Regions from separate parts of the Variovorax sp. GW821-FHT09B05 genome, predicted to be linked through region 1. Evidence: predicted binding sites of a transcription regulator. Region 1 holds the regulator's gene; the other holds the start of a gene.
The links. The regulator sigma-54, encoded in region 1, starts transcription at its own class of promoters, with help from an activator protein. The targets are predictions, from matches to a motif close to TGGCANGNAANCTGCTTT.
Positions count from the first base shown of each region.

Region 2: a site for sigma-54 is predicted at 1,253-1,270, ahead of AC07RM_RS21165 (ammonium transporter). Genes of this name have one in related genera too.

Region 1 covers NZ_JBWKPN010000021.1:51,065-55,551, reverse strand. Annotated here, with positions in the region: gene AC07RM_RS36070 (fumarylacetoacetate hydrolase family protein) at 1-488, opposite strand, end outside; gene AC07RM_RS36065 (phospholipase D family protein) at 602-2,200, opposite strand; gene AC07RM_RS36060 (RNA polymerase factor sigma-54) at 2,211-3,800, opposite strand; gene lptB (LPS export ABC transporter ATP-binding protein) at 3,831-4,487, opposite strand, start outside.
Region 2 covers NZ_JBWKPN010000008.1:38,772-43,258, forward strand. Annotated here, with positions in the region: gene AC07RM_RS21160 (LytTR family DNA-binding domain-containing protein) at 153-1,124, shown strand; gene AC07RM_RS21165 (ammonium transporter) at 1,341-2,543, shown strand; gene AC07RM_RS21170 (hypothetical protein) at 2,565-2,906, opposite strand; gene AC07RM_RS21175 (GNAT family N-acetyltransferase) at 3,050-4,114, shown strand; gene AC07RM_RS21180 (M14 family metallopeptidase) at 4,240-4,487, shown strand, end outside.

The DNA.
Region 1 (4,487 bases):
TTGGCGCGCCAGAAGGTGCGGTCCGAGGCCTGCCAGAGCCGCTCGCTCACGTCGTTGCCGATGGTGTAGCCCAGCACGCACGACAGCGCGTCGGCCTCGCTCAGGTGGCGGGCCTTCTGGCCGATCACCACGACCAGCTCGCCCTCGTACTCCACCTGCTTCGCGTTGGACGGAATGACGACGGCTGCCTCGTGCGGAACCAGGGCGTTGACCGCGCGGTAGCCGATGTCGGCCTTCTCGGGGATTGCGAGCGTCTGGCCGCTGCGCTCGGCGTATTCCTTGATGTGGCGCACGTAGTTGAGCCCCGCCGCATAGAAGGTGCGCGGCAGCAGCGGCACCTCGATCCGCACGTCGGCCAGGCGATGCACGGCGCCCGTGAAGTCGTGGCCGCCGAAGGGGCTGCCGTTCACCGCGCGGACGCGGTCGTCCTCCAGCACGCCGTAGCTGCTGGCGGCCGCGCCGGGCGCGGTGTAGTGGATCCATCTCATGCGCGTGCTCCTGTCGGTGGTGTTCGGGCCCCCTGCTCGCAGAGGCACCACAGCATGACAGGCCGAGGTTTGCGGAACGGAAACCGACGGTTTGCGAAAGCCGCCTAGACCGCCTAGAGCAGGCTCTCCGGCGTCAGCGGCGCCAGCAGTTCGAGCATGGTGCGGTCCCAGAAGCCCGAGTCGGGCTCCTCGCTCAGCACCGTGGTCTTGCCGGCCTCCTCGCTGACCCACTCCAGGCGCGAGTCGCTGCCTTCGGCGAAGCGCAGCCTGTAGGCGCCCTGCTGCTTGAGCACCTCGAGCAGCTTCAGCGCCTGCTGCGCCATCTCGGGGCTGCGGATGAACAGGCCGATCTCGGTGTTGTGGACCTCGGAGCGCGGGTCGAAATTCATCGAGCCGACGAACAGGATGCGCTGGTCGATCACCGCCGACTTGGCATGCAGCCGGCCGACCGAGGTGCCGAACAGGCCCAGCCGCACGCTGCGGCGGGTGCGGTTGGTGCTGAGTTCGTAGAGCTCGGCGCCCAGGCGCAGCATCTCGGGCCGGTAGCGGCGGTAGGCGGTGTGCACCAGCGGCTCGTCGGTGGCGGCGAGCGAGTTGGTCACCACGCTGATCTTCACCTGGCGCCGGCGGATCTCGTTCATCACCTCGAGCCCCGCGGCGCCGGGGATCAGGTAGGGCGAGACGATGGTCACCTCGCTGCGCGCGCGACGCATCTGCTCGACCACGTTGTAGCGCACGCTGTCGACGTCGAGCAGCGGCACGCCGCCGTACGAGGCGGTCTTGCCGATCACGCGATCGGGCGAATCGGCATAGGCCTCGGCGGTGGTCCAGATCAGGCCGAGCCGGCCAGCGTCGAGGTCCTCGGCGATCGGGCCGTAGCCCAGCAGGTCGTTGGGCGCGGGCTTCGGCGGCGGCGGCGTGGTGTCGGGGCCGGTGGCGGCCTCGAAGCGGCGTTGCAGTTCGTCGGCAGGCAGCGCGCTCGCCACCACCGATTCGACGGGCCGCACGTAGGGGCTGTTCCAGTACTGGTCGAACAGGCTGCCCAGGCGCGGGACCAGCGCGCCCGTCACGAAGGTGTCGAGGTCGATGAAGTTCTCGCCCGCGGTGCGCCGGAAGTACTGGTTGCCGATGTTGCGCCCGCCCGCCACGGCCATCGCGCCGTCGGCGATGAACAGCTTGTTGTGCATGCGCCGGTTGACGCGGCTGAAGTCGAACAGCGAGGCGGTGAAGCGCGCGAGCAGGCTGCCGCGGCCGGCCGGGAAGGGGTTGAACAGGCGCAGCTCGACGTTGGGCGTGGCCGCGAAGCCGCGCAGCAGCTCGTCCTCGCCCGCGGTGTAGAGGTCGTCCATCAGCACGCGCACCCGCACGCCGCGCTGCGCGGCATCGCGCAGGGTGCGCAGCAGGTAGCGACCGGTCTCGTCGTTCTCGATCTGGTAGTACTGGACGTCGAGCGTGCGCTGGGCCCGGCGCGCGAGCTGGATGCGGGTGTCGAAGGCGAAGTCGCCGCCCGGCATGAGGCGAAAGCCGCTGAGGTCGGGGTCGGGCTGCGCGGCCAGCGCGATGCGCCCGAGCGCGGTGTCCTTCGACACGGCGATGGCCTTGGCGGGGGCGCGCGGAGCTTCGTCGGGCAAGGTGGCGCAACCGGCGGCCAGCAGCGCGGCCGCGATGGCGAACACCCAGGGCCCACAGCGCGACAGCAGGCGTCGGGCCATCGGGGACTTTCTACAGGGCCTTGCGCAGGTTGGCGGGCGCGATGCGCAGCGCCTCGCGGTACTTGGCGACGGTGCGGCGCGCGCACTCGATGCCCTGCTCCTTGAGCATCTCGGAGATCTGGCTGTCCGACAGCGGCTTCTTCACGCTCTCCGAACCGACGAACTGCTTGATCAGCGCGCGCACCGCGGTGCTCGAGGCATTGCCGCCGGTCTCGGTGCCCAGCGCCGAGCCGAAGAAGTACTTGAGCTCGACCGTGCCGAAGGGCGTCGACATGTACTTGGCGGTGGTCACGCGCGAGATGGTGGACTCGTGCAGCCCGAGCTCGTCGGCGATCTCGCGCAGCACCAGCGGGCGCATCGCGAGCTCGCCGTGCACGAAGTAGCTCTTCTGCCGCTCGACGATGGCGTTGCTCACGCGCAGGATGGTGTCGAAGCGCTGCTGGATGTTCTTGATGAACCAGCGCGCCTCCTGCAGCCGCTGCGACAGCGCCTGGCTGCCCTCGCCCTTGTGCGACTTGAGCGCGCCGGCATAGATGTCGTGCACGCGCAGCCGCGGCATCACCTCGGGGTTGAGCATGACGCGGAACTTCACGTTGGTGCCGCGGCCGGTCTTGGTGACGATCACGTCGGGGATGACGATGTTGCGTTCGACGTCGACGAAGCGGCGGCCCGGCTTGGGTTCGAGCCGCGCGATGATCTGCAGCGCCGAACGCACCAGTTCCTCGTTGGTGCGCGTGAGCGTGGCCAGGCGCTTGAAGTCGCGCCGCGCGAGCAACTCCATCGGCTGCTTGCAGATGGCGAGCGCGGTCTTGCGCACCAGCTCTTCTTCCTCGGTCTCGTCCTCGTCAGCCAGCGCGCGCAGCTGGATCGCGAGGCATTCGCCGAGGTCGCGCGCGCCCACGCCCGCGGGCTCCAGGCTCTGCAGCAGGCCGAGCGCGACCTGGAAGTGGTGCACCAGTTCGTCGAACTGGTCGTTGTCGTCGCCAGCGAGGCCCGAGGCCAGCGCCGGCAGCGAATCCTCGAGGTAGCCGTCGTCGTTGAGCGACTCGATCAAGAAGCGCAGCGCGGCGCTGTCGTTCTCGTTGAGCCGCAGGCTCAGCGCCTGGCGGTGCAGGAAGGACTGCAGCGATTCCTGGCTGCGCGCGAGCTCGGTGGCATCGGCGCGCTCGTCGTCGCCGGTGCTGCTGTTGTTGCGCGCGGGCGCGTCGCTGCCCCACTCGCTGTCGTCGGGCGCCATGTCGACGGTGCCGTCGCCTTCCCAGTCGGGCTCGCGCTCGGGCGAGTCGAGGGCCGGCTCGGCCTCGGACGACGAGGCGGTCTCGGTGGACGTGGTCGAAGTCGAAGGCGCGGCGCTCGCGTAGTCGCTCTCTGCCTCGCGCTCGGTGTCCTCGCGCGGCGCGGGCGTGTCGGCGGCGTCGAGGCCGAACTCCTCGCGCGCGGCTTCCTCGGCGGTGCGCTCGAGGAAGGGGTTCTCGTCGAGCATCTGCTCGACCTCCTGGCTCAGTTCGAGCGTGGAGAGCTGCAGCAGCCGGATCGACTGCTGCAGCTGAGGCGTCAGCGCGAGATGCTGCGAAACGCGCAGCGACAAGCCTTGTTTCATGCCCTCAGGAAATGACTTGCACGAGGGTCATCACATCCGGAAGTGCTCGCCCAGGTAGACCCGGCGCACTTCGGCGTTGTCGACGATCTCCGAGGGCGTGCCCTGTGCCAGCACATGGCCGTCGCTGATGATGAAGGCGTGGTCGCAGATGCCCAGCGTCTCGCGCACGTTGTGGTCGGTGATCAGCACGCCGATGCCGCGTTCCTTCAGGAAGCTGATGATGCGCTGGATCTCGATCACCGCGATCGGGTCGATGCCGGCGAAGGGTTCGTCGAGCAGGATGAAGCGCGGCTGGGTGGCCAGCGCGCGCGCGATCTCGACGCGGCGGCGTTCGCCGCCCGACAGCGCGAGCGCGGGCGAATCGCGCAGGTGGTCGACGCGCAGGTCGGCCAGCAGCTCCGACAGGCGCTCTTCCATGCGCTGCTTCGACAGCGCCTGCGGCCGGCCGTTGGCATCGGGCTCGCGCTGCAGCTCGAGCACCGCGCGCACGTTCTCCTCGACCGTGAGCTTGCGGAAGATCGAGGCCTCCTGCGGCAGGTAGCTCAGGCCCATGCGCGCGCGGCGGTGGATCGGCATGTGGGCGATCGGCTCGCCGTCGATGGAGATCTCGCCCGCGTCGGCGCGCACCAGCCCGACGATCATGTAGAACGAGGTGGTCTTCCCGGCGCCGTTGGGCCCGAGCAGTCC
Region 2 (4,487 bases), on a different contig from region 1:
CGGGCGCGGCGCGGCGGCGGCGCATCCGGGGGACGGACCGCCCGGGCTTTGTGACGAGCGGTGGTCCCGGTGGGACGAAACAGGGGGCGAAATCCGTCCCCGGGCCGCCGCTGTCGCCCCATTCGCCACGCGGATCGCGACAATCGCCGGCCATGGCCGGCCCGCGCAAAGACCTCTACCACCGCTACGAGCCGATCCGCCGCTATGTCGAGGTCGGCTTCTGGATCGTCGTGATGGCGCTGCAGGCGCTGTTCAACACCACGGTGGCGATGGTCGACGCGCGCTCGCGCGCCGTGCCGCGCGAGACCTGGGAGATCGTGGTCTGGGAGGGCTCGAGCCACCTCGTGCTGCTGCTGCTGGTGCCGGCCATCGTGGCGCTGGAGCGGCGGCTGTCGCCGCTGGCCTCGCTCGCGCCCGGCAGGCTGGTGCGCTACCTGGCCTGGCATCTCGCGGCCAGCGTGGTGTTCAGCGTGCTCCACGTGATGGCGATGTTCGCACTGCGCTCGCTGGCCTACGCCGCCGCCGGCGAGCACTACGCCTTCGGCGGCTGGGCCGCGCAGTGGGGCTACGAGTACCTGAAGGACGTGCGCGCCTACGTCTCGATCGTGTTCGGGATCTGGGCCTACCGGCTGTTCATGCTGCGCTGGCAGGGCGAGGCGCGGGTGCTCGACGCGCCGGACGAGGCGCCTGAAGGGCCGCAAGGGCCGCCACGCCCGGCCGATGCCGCGCCCGCGCCGGCCGCGGACGAGCTACCGCCGCCGCCCGCCATGCCCGCGCCACCCCCGGCGCCCGCGCGCCCCGAGCGCTTCCTGGTGCGCAAGCTGCGCCGCGAATTCCTGATTGCCGCCGGCGACATCGACTGGCTGCAGGCCGAGGGCAACTACGTCGGCCTGCACGTCAACGGCCACGACTACCTGCTGCGCGCCACGCTGACCGATTTCCTGACCCAGCTCGATCCCGCGCTGTTCGTGCGCGTGCATCGCAGCCATGCGGTCAATCTGTCGCGGCTGCGCGAGATCGAGCCGCTCGATGGCGGCGATGCCCGGCTGCACATGCACGACGGCAGCACCGTGCCCTGCAGCCGGCGCTACCGCGAGGCCCTGCGCGGCGCCACCGCCGCCTGAGCCGCCGCCCGAGCCGCCGCGAGGGTGCGCCATGCACCGTCAGGCGCCATCCGTTCCGGTGCGCCGCGCCTGCTCGACGGACTCTCCAAGCCCCATCTCGGCCCGTTTCGCACCATTGACGAGCTTACAGGCACCATTTTTGCTTCATTGGCCCGCCGTCCTGCTGAATTCAGGTGCGGTGCACCAAATCAATCCAAAAACCAGCAAGAAGCTCCAATGGACGCACTCAAACAGGGCGCAGACGCGCTGTTCATCCTTCTAGGCGCGATCATGGTGTTGGCCATGCATGCGGGATTCGCCTTTCTCGAACTCGGCACGGTCCGCAAGAAGAACCAGGTCAATGCGCTCGTGAAGATCCTGGTCGACTTCTCGGTCTCGACCATCGTCTACTTCCTCGTCGGCTACGGCGTGGCCTACGGCACCCACTTCTTCGTCAGCGCCACCGAGCTGTCGGCCCGCAGCGGCTACGACCTGGTGAAGTTCTTCTTCCTGCTGACCTTCGCGGCCGCCATCCCGGCCATCATCTCGGGCGGCATCGCCGAGCGCGCCAAGTTCTGGCCGCAGCTGATCGCCACCGCCGTCATCGTCGGCTTCGTCTATCCCTTCTTCGAAGGCATCGCCTGGAACAAGCACTTCGGCATCCAGGACTGGATCGCCTCGGTCACGGGCCATGAGTTCCACGACTTCGCGGGCTCGGTGGTGGTGCATGCCGTGGGCGGCTGGCTCGCGCTGCCGGCCGTGCTGCTGCTGGGCGCGCGGCGCAACCGCTACCGCGGCGACGGCTCGCTGGCCGCGCATCCGCCGTCGAACATCCCGTTCCTCGCGCTCGGCGCCTGGGTGCTGTGCGTGGGCTGGTTCGGCTTCAACGTGATGAGCGCGCAGACCATCGACAAGATCTCGGGCCTGGTCGCGGTCAACTCCGTGATGGCGATGGTCGGCGGCACGCTGGTGGCGCTGGCCATGGGCAAGAACGACCCCGGCTTCGTCTACAACGGCCCGCTGGCCGGCCTGGTGGCGGTGTGCGCGGGCTCCGACCTGATGCACCCGATCGGCGCGCTGGTGGTGGGCGGCGTGGCCGGCGCCATCTTCGTCGCGATGTTCACGCTGACGCAGAACAAGTGGAAGATCGACGACGTGCTCGGCGTCTGGCCGCTGCACGGCCTGTGCGGCACCTGGGGCGGCATCGCGGCCGGCATCTTCGGCACCCAGGCACTGGGCGGCATCGGCGGCGTGAACCTCGGCGCGCAGCTCATCGGCACCGCCATGGGCGTGGTCTGGGCGCTGCTCGGCGGCGCGCTGGTCTACGGCGTGCTCAAGAAGACCGTCGGGCTGCGGCTGTCGCAGGAAGAGGAATTCGACGGCGCCGACCTCTCGATCCACCACATCTCGGCGACGCCGGAGCGCGAAGTCAACTGGTGAACGGTTCGCGGCGGGGGCGGCTCAGCACTTCTGGAAGCGCGGGCACTCGGCCACCGCGCGGATCGCCACCACCGTGTTCTCGCCGTCGAGGTGGCGCGAGACGAACTCGACCGGCGTGCCGTCGGCGATGTCGGCCGCGAGCTTGCGGTCGGCCAGCCTGAAGGTCTGGGTGGTGAACGGCAGTTTCGAGCGCGGCGGAATCTTCAGGTGCAGGTACAGCTTGCCGCCGGGCTCCTCGTGCGAGGACATCAGGCGGGCGCGCGTGTAGACGGGGTCGGTCTTCGTTTCCTCTGCGGCGGCGCCCGCGAGCGCGAGCAGGGCCGCGGCGGCCAGGGCCAGGCGGGACAGCGGCGGGAAGGGCATGTGCGAACTCCTCGTCGAAGGGGGCGGAAATGCCATTGTGAAGCGCCAACCTTCGGCCAAGCCAAAGATGCGCTCGCCCGCGCGCGCGACGCGACCGCGCTTCGGCACAATCGCGCCCCCGACAAGAACATGGAGGACGGGAGATGGCGAACCACGCGATCGAGATCCGGCGCTTCGATGTCCACGCGGACGATCCGTCCGAATGGGCGCGCTTCCACCGTTTCCGGCGCCTTCGCGACGAGGAGCTGCACCCCGGCGAGCCGCAGGCGGCCGATGCCGACTTCGAGCACGACGCGCGGCGCCCCATGCCCTTCTTCGAGGCCGAGCGCTTCGTCGCGCGCGAAGGCGACGAGCTGGTCGGCAACATCATCCTCTGGCGGCGCCGGCCCGACGCACCGAACAGCGAGCCGTTCGCGTTGCACGCGGAGGCCTGGCTCGGCGTGCTGGGCGCGCACCGGCGCCGCGGCGTCGGGAGCCGGCTGCTCGTGCCGTTGCTGGCCTTCATGCGCGAGCACCGCAAGACCGTCGCGACGATGAACACCTTCTACCCGCCGGGCCATGCCTTCCTCGAAGCCTCGGGCGCGGTCCTCAAGCACCGCGTGGTCGAGAACCGCATGCCCATCGACGGCCTCGACGCGGACGAGCTCGCGCGCTGGAGGGCGCAGGGCACGGCCGGTGGCGCGCTGCGCTTCGAGATCCATCCCGGCCGCACGCCGATGGCGCGCCTCGCGCAGCTGATGGCGCCGTTCTCAGACCTGTTCAACGACATGCCGCTCGGCGAACTCGAGCTGCCGCCCGCGCGCTACGAGCTCGACGGCTATGCCAACTGGTACCGCGAACTCGACCGCAGCGGCGGCGAGCACCACCTGGTGCTGCTGGTCGACGCCGACGGCACGCTGGCCGCGATGTGCGAGGCGCACTGGGACCCGCGCACCCCCGACCGCCTGCACCAGCGCCTGACCGGCGTGGCGCGCGCCTGGCGCGGCCGCTTGCTGGCCAAGGCGGTGAAGGCCGCGATGCTCGACAGCGTGCGCGCGCTGCATCCCGAACTGCGCACCGTCGTGACCTACAACGCCGAGGCCAACGCGCCGATCCTCGCGATCAACCGCCGGCTGGGGTTCGAGGTGCATCGGCGGCAAGGGGTCTATCAGCTGGGGGTGGAGGCGTTGGCGGAATGCCTGGCGCGGCGGGGCGAATCGGCGGCATGAAGCGCAAATTGCGCCGATACGCTTCAGATTTGAAGCGTATCGGGCCGGAACCGGTGCCCAGCAAGAACGCGCCGCCTGTAGCAAACTCGCGCGACCCGTTCCCGCCCGAGCCGCCACACCCCACCATGACCCAATCCCCACCCGCCCTCGAAGTCCTCCCGCGCGATCTCTCCGCCTACCGCCAGGGCAATGTCGGCGTCGAGTACGTGCACCGCTTCGAATCGGGCAAACCGGGCCCGCACGTGCTGATCAACGCCCTGACGCACGGCAACGAGATCTGCGGCATGACGGCCGCCACGCACCTGCTCGACCACGGCGTGCGGCCGAAGATCGGCACGCTCACCGTGAGCTTCGCGAACATCGACGCCTACGA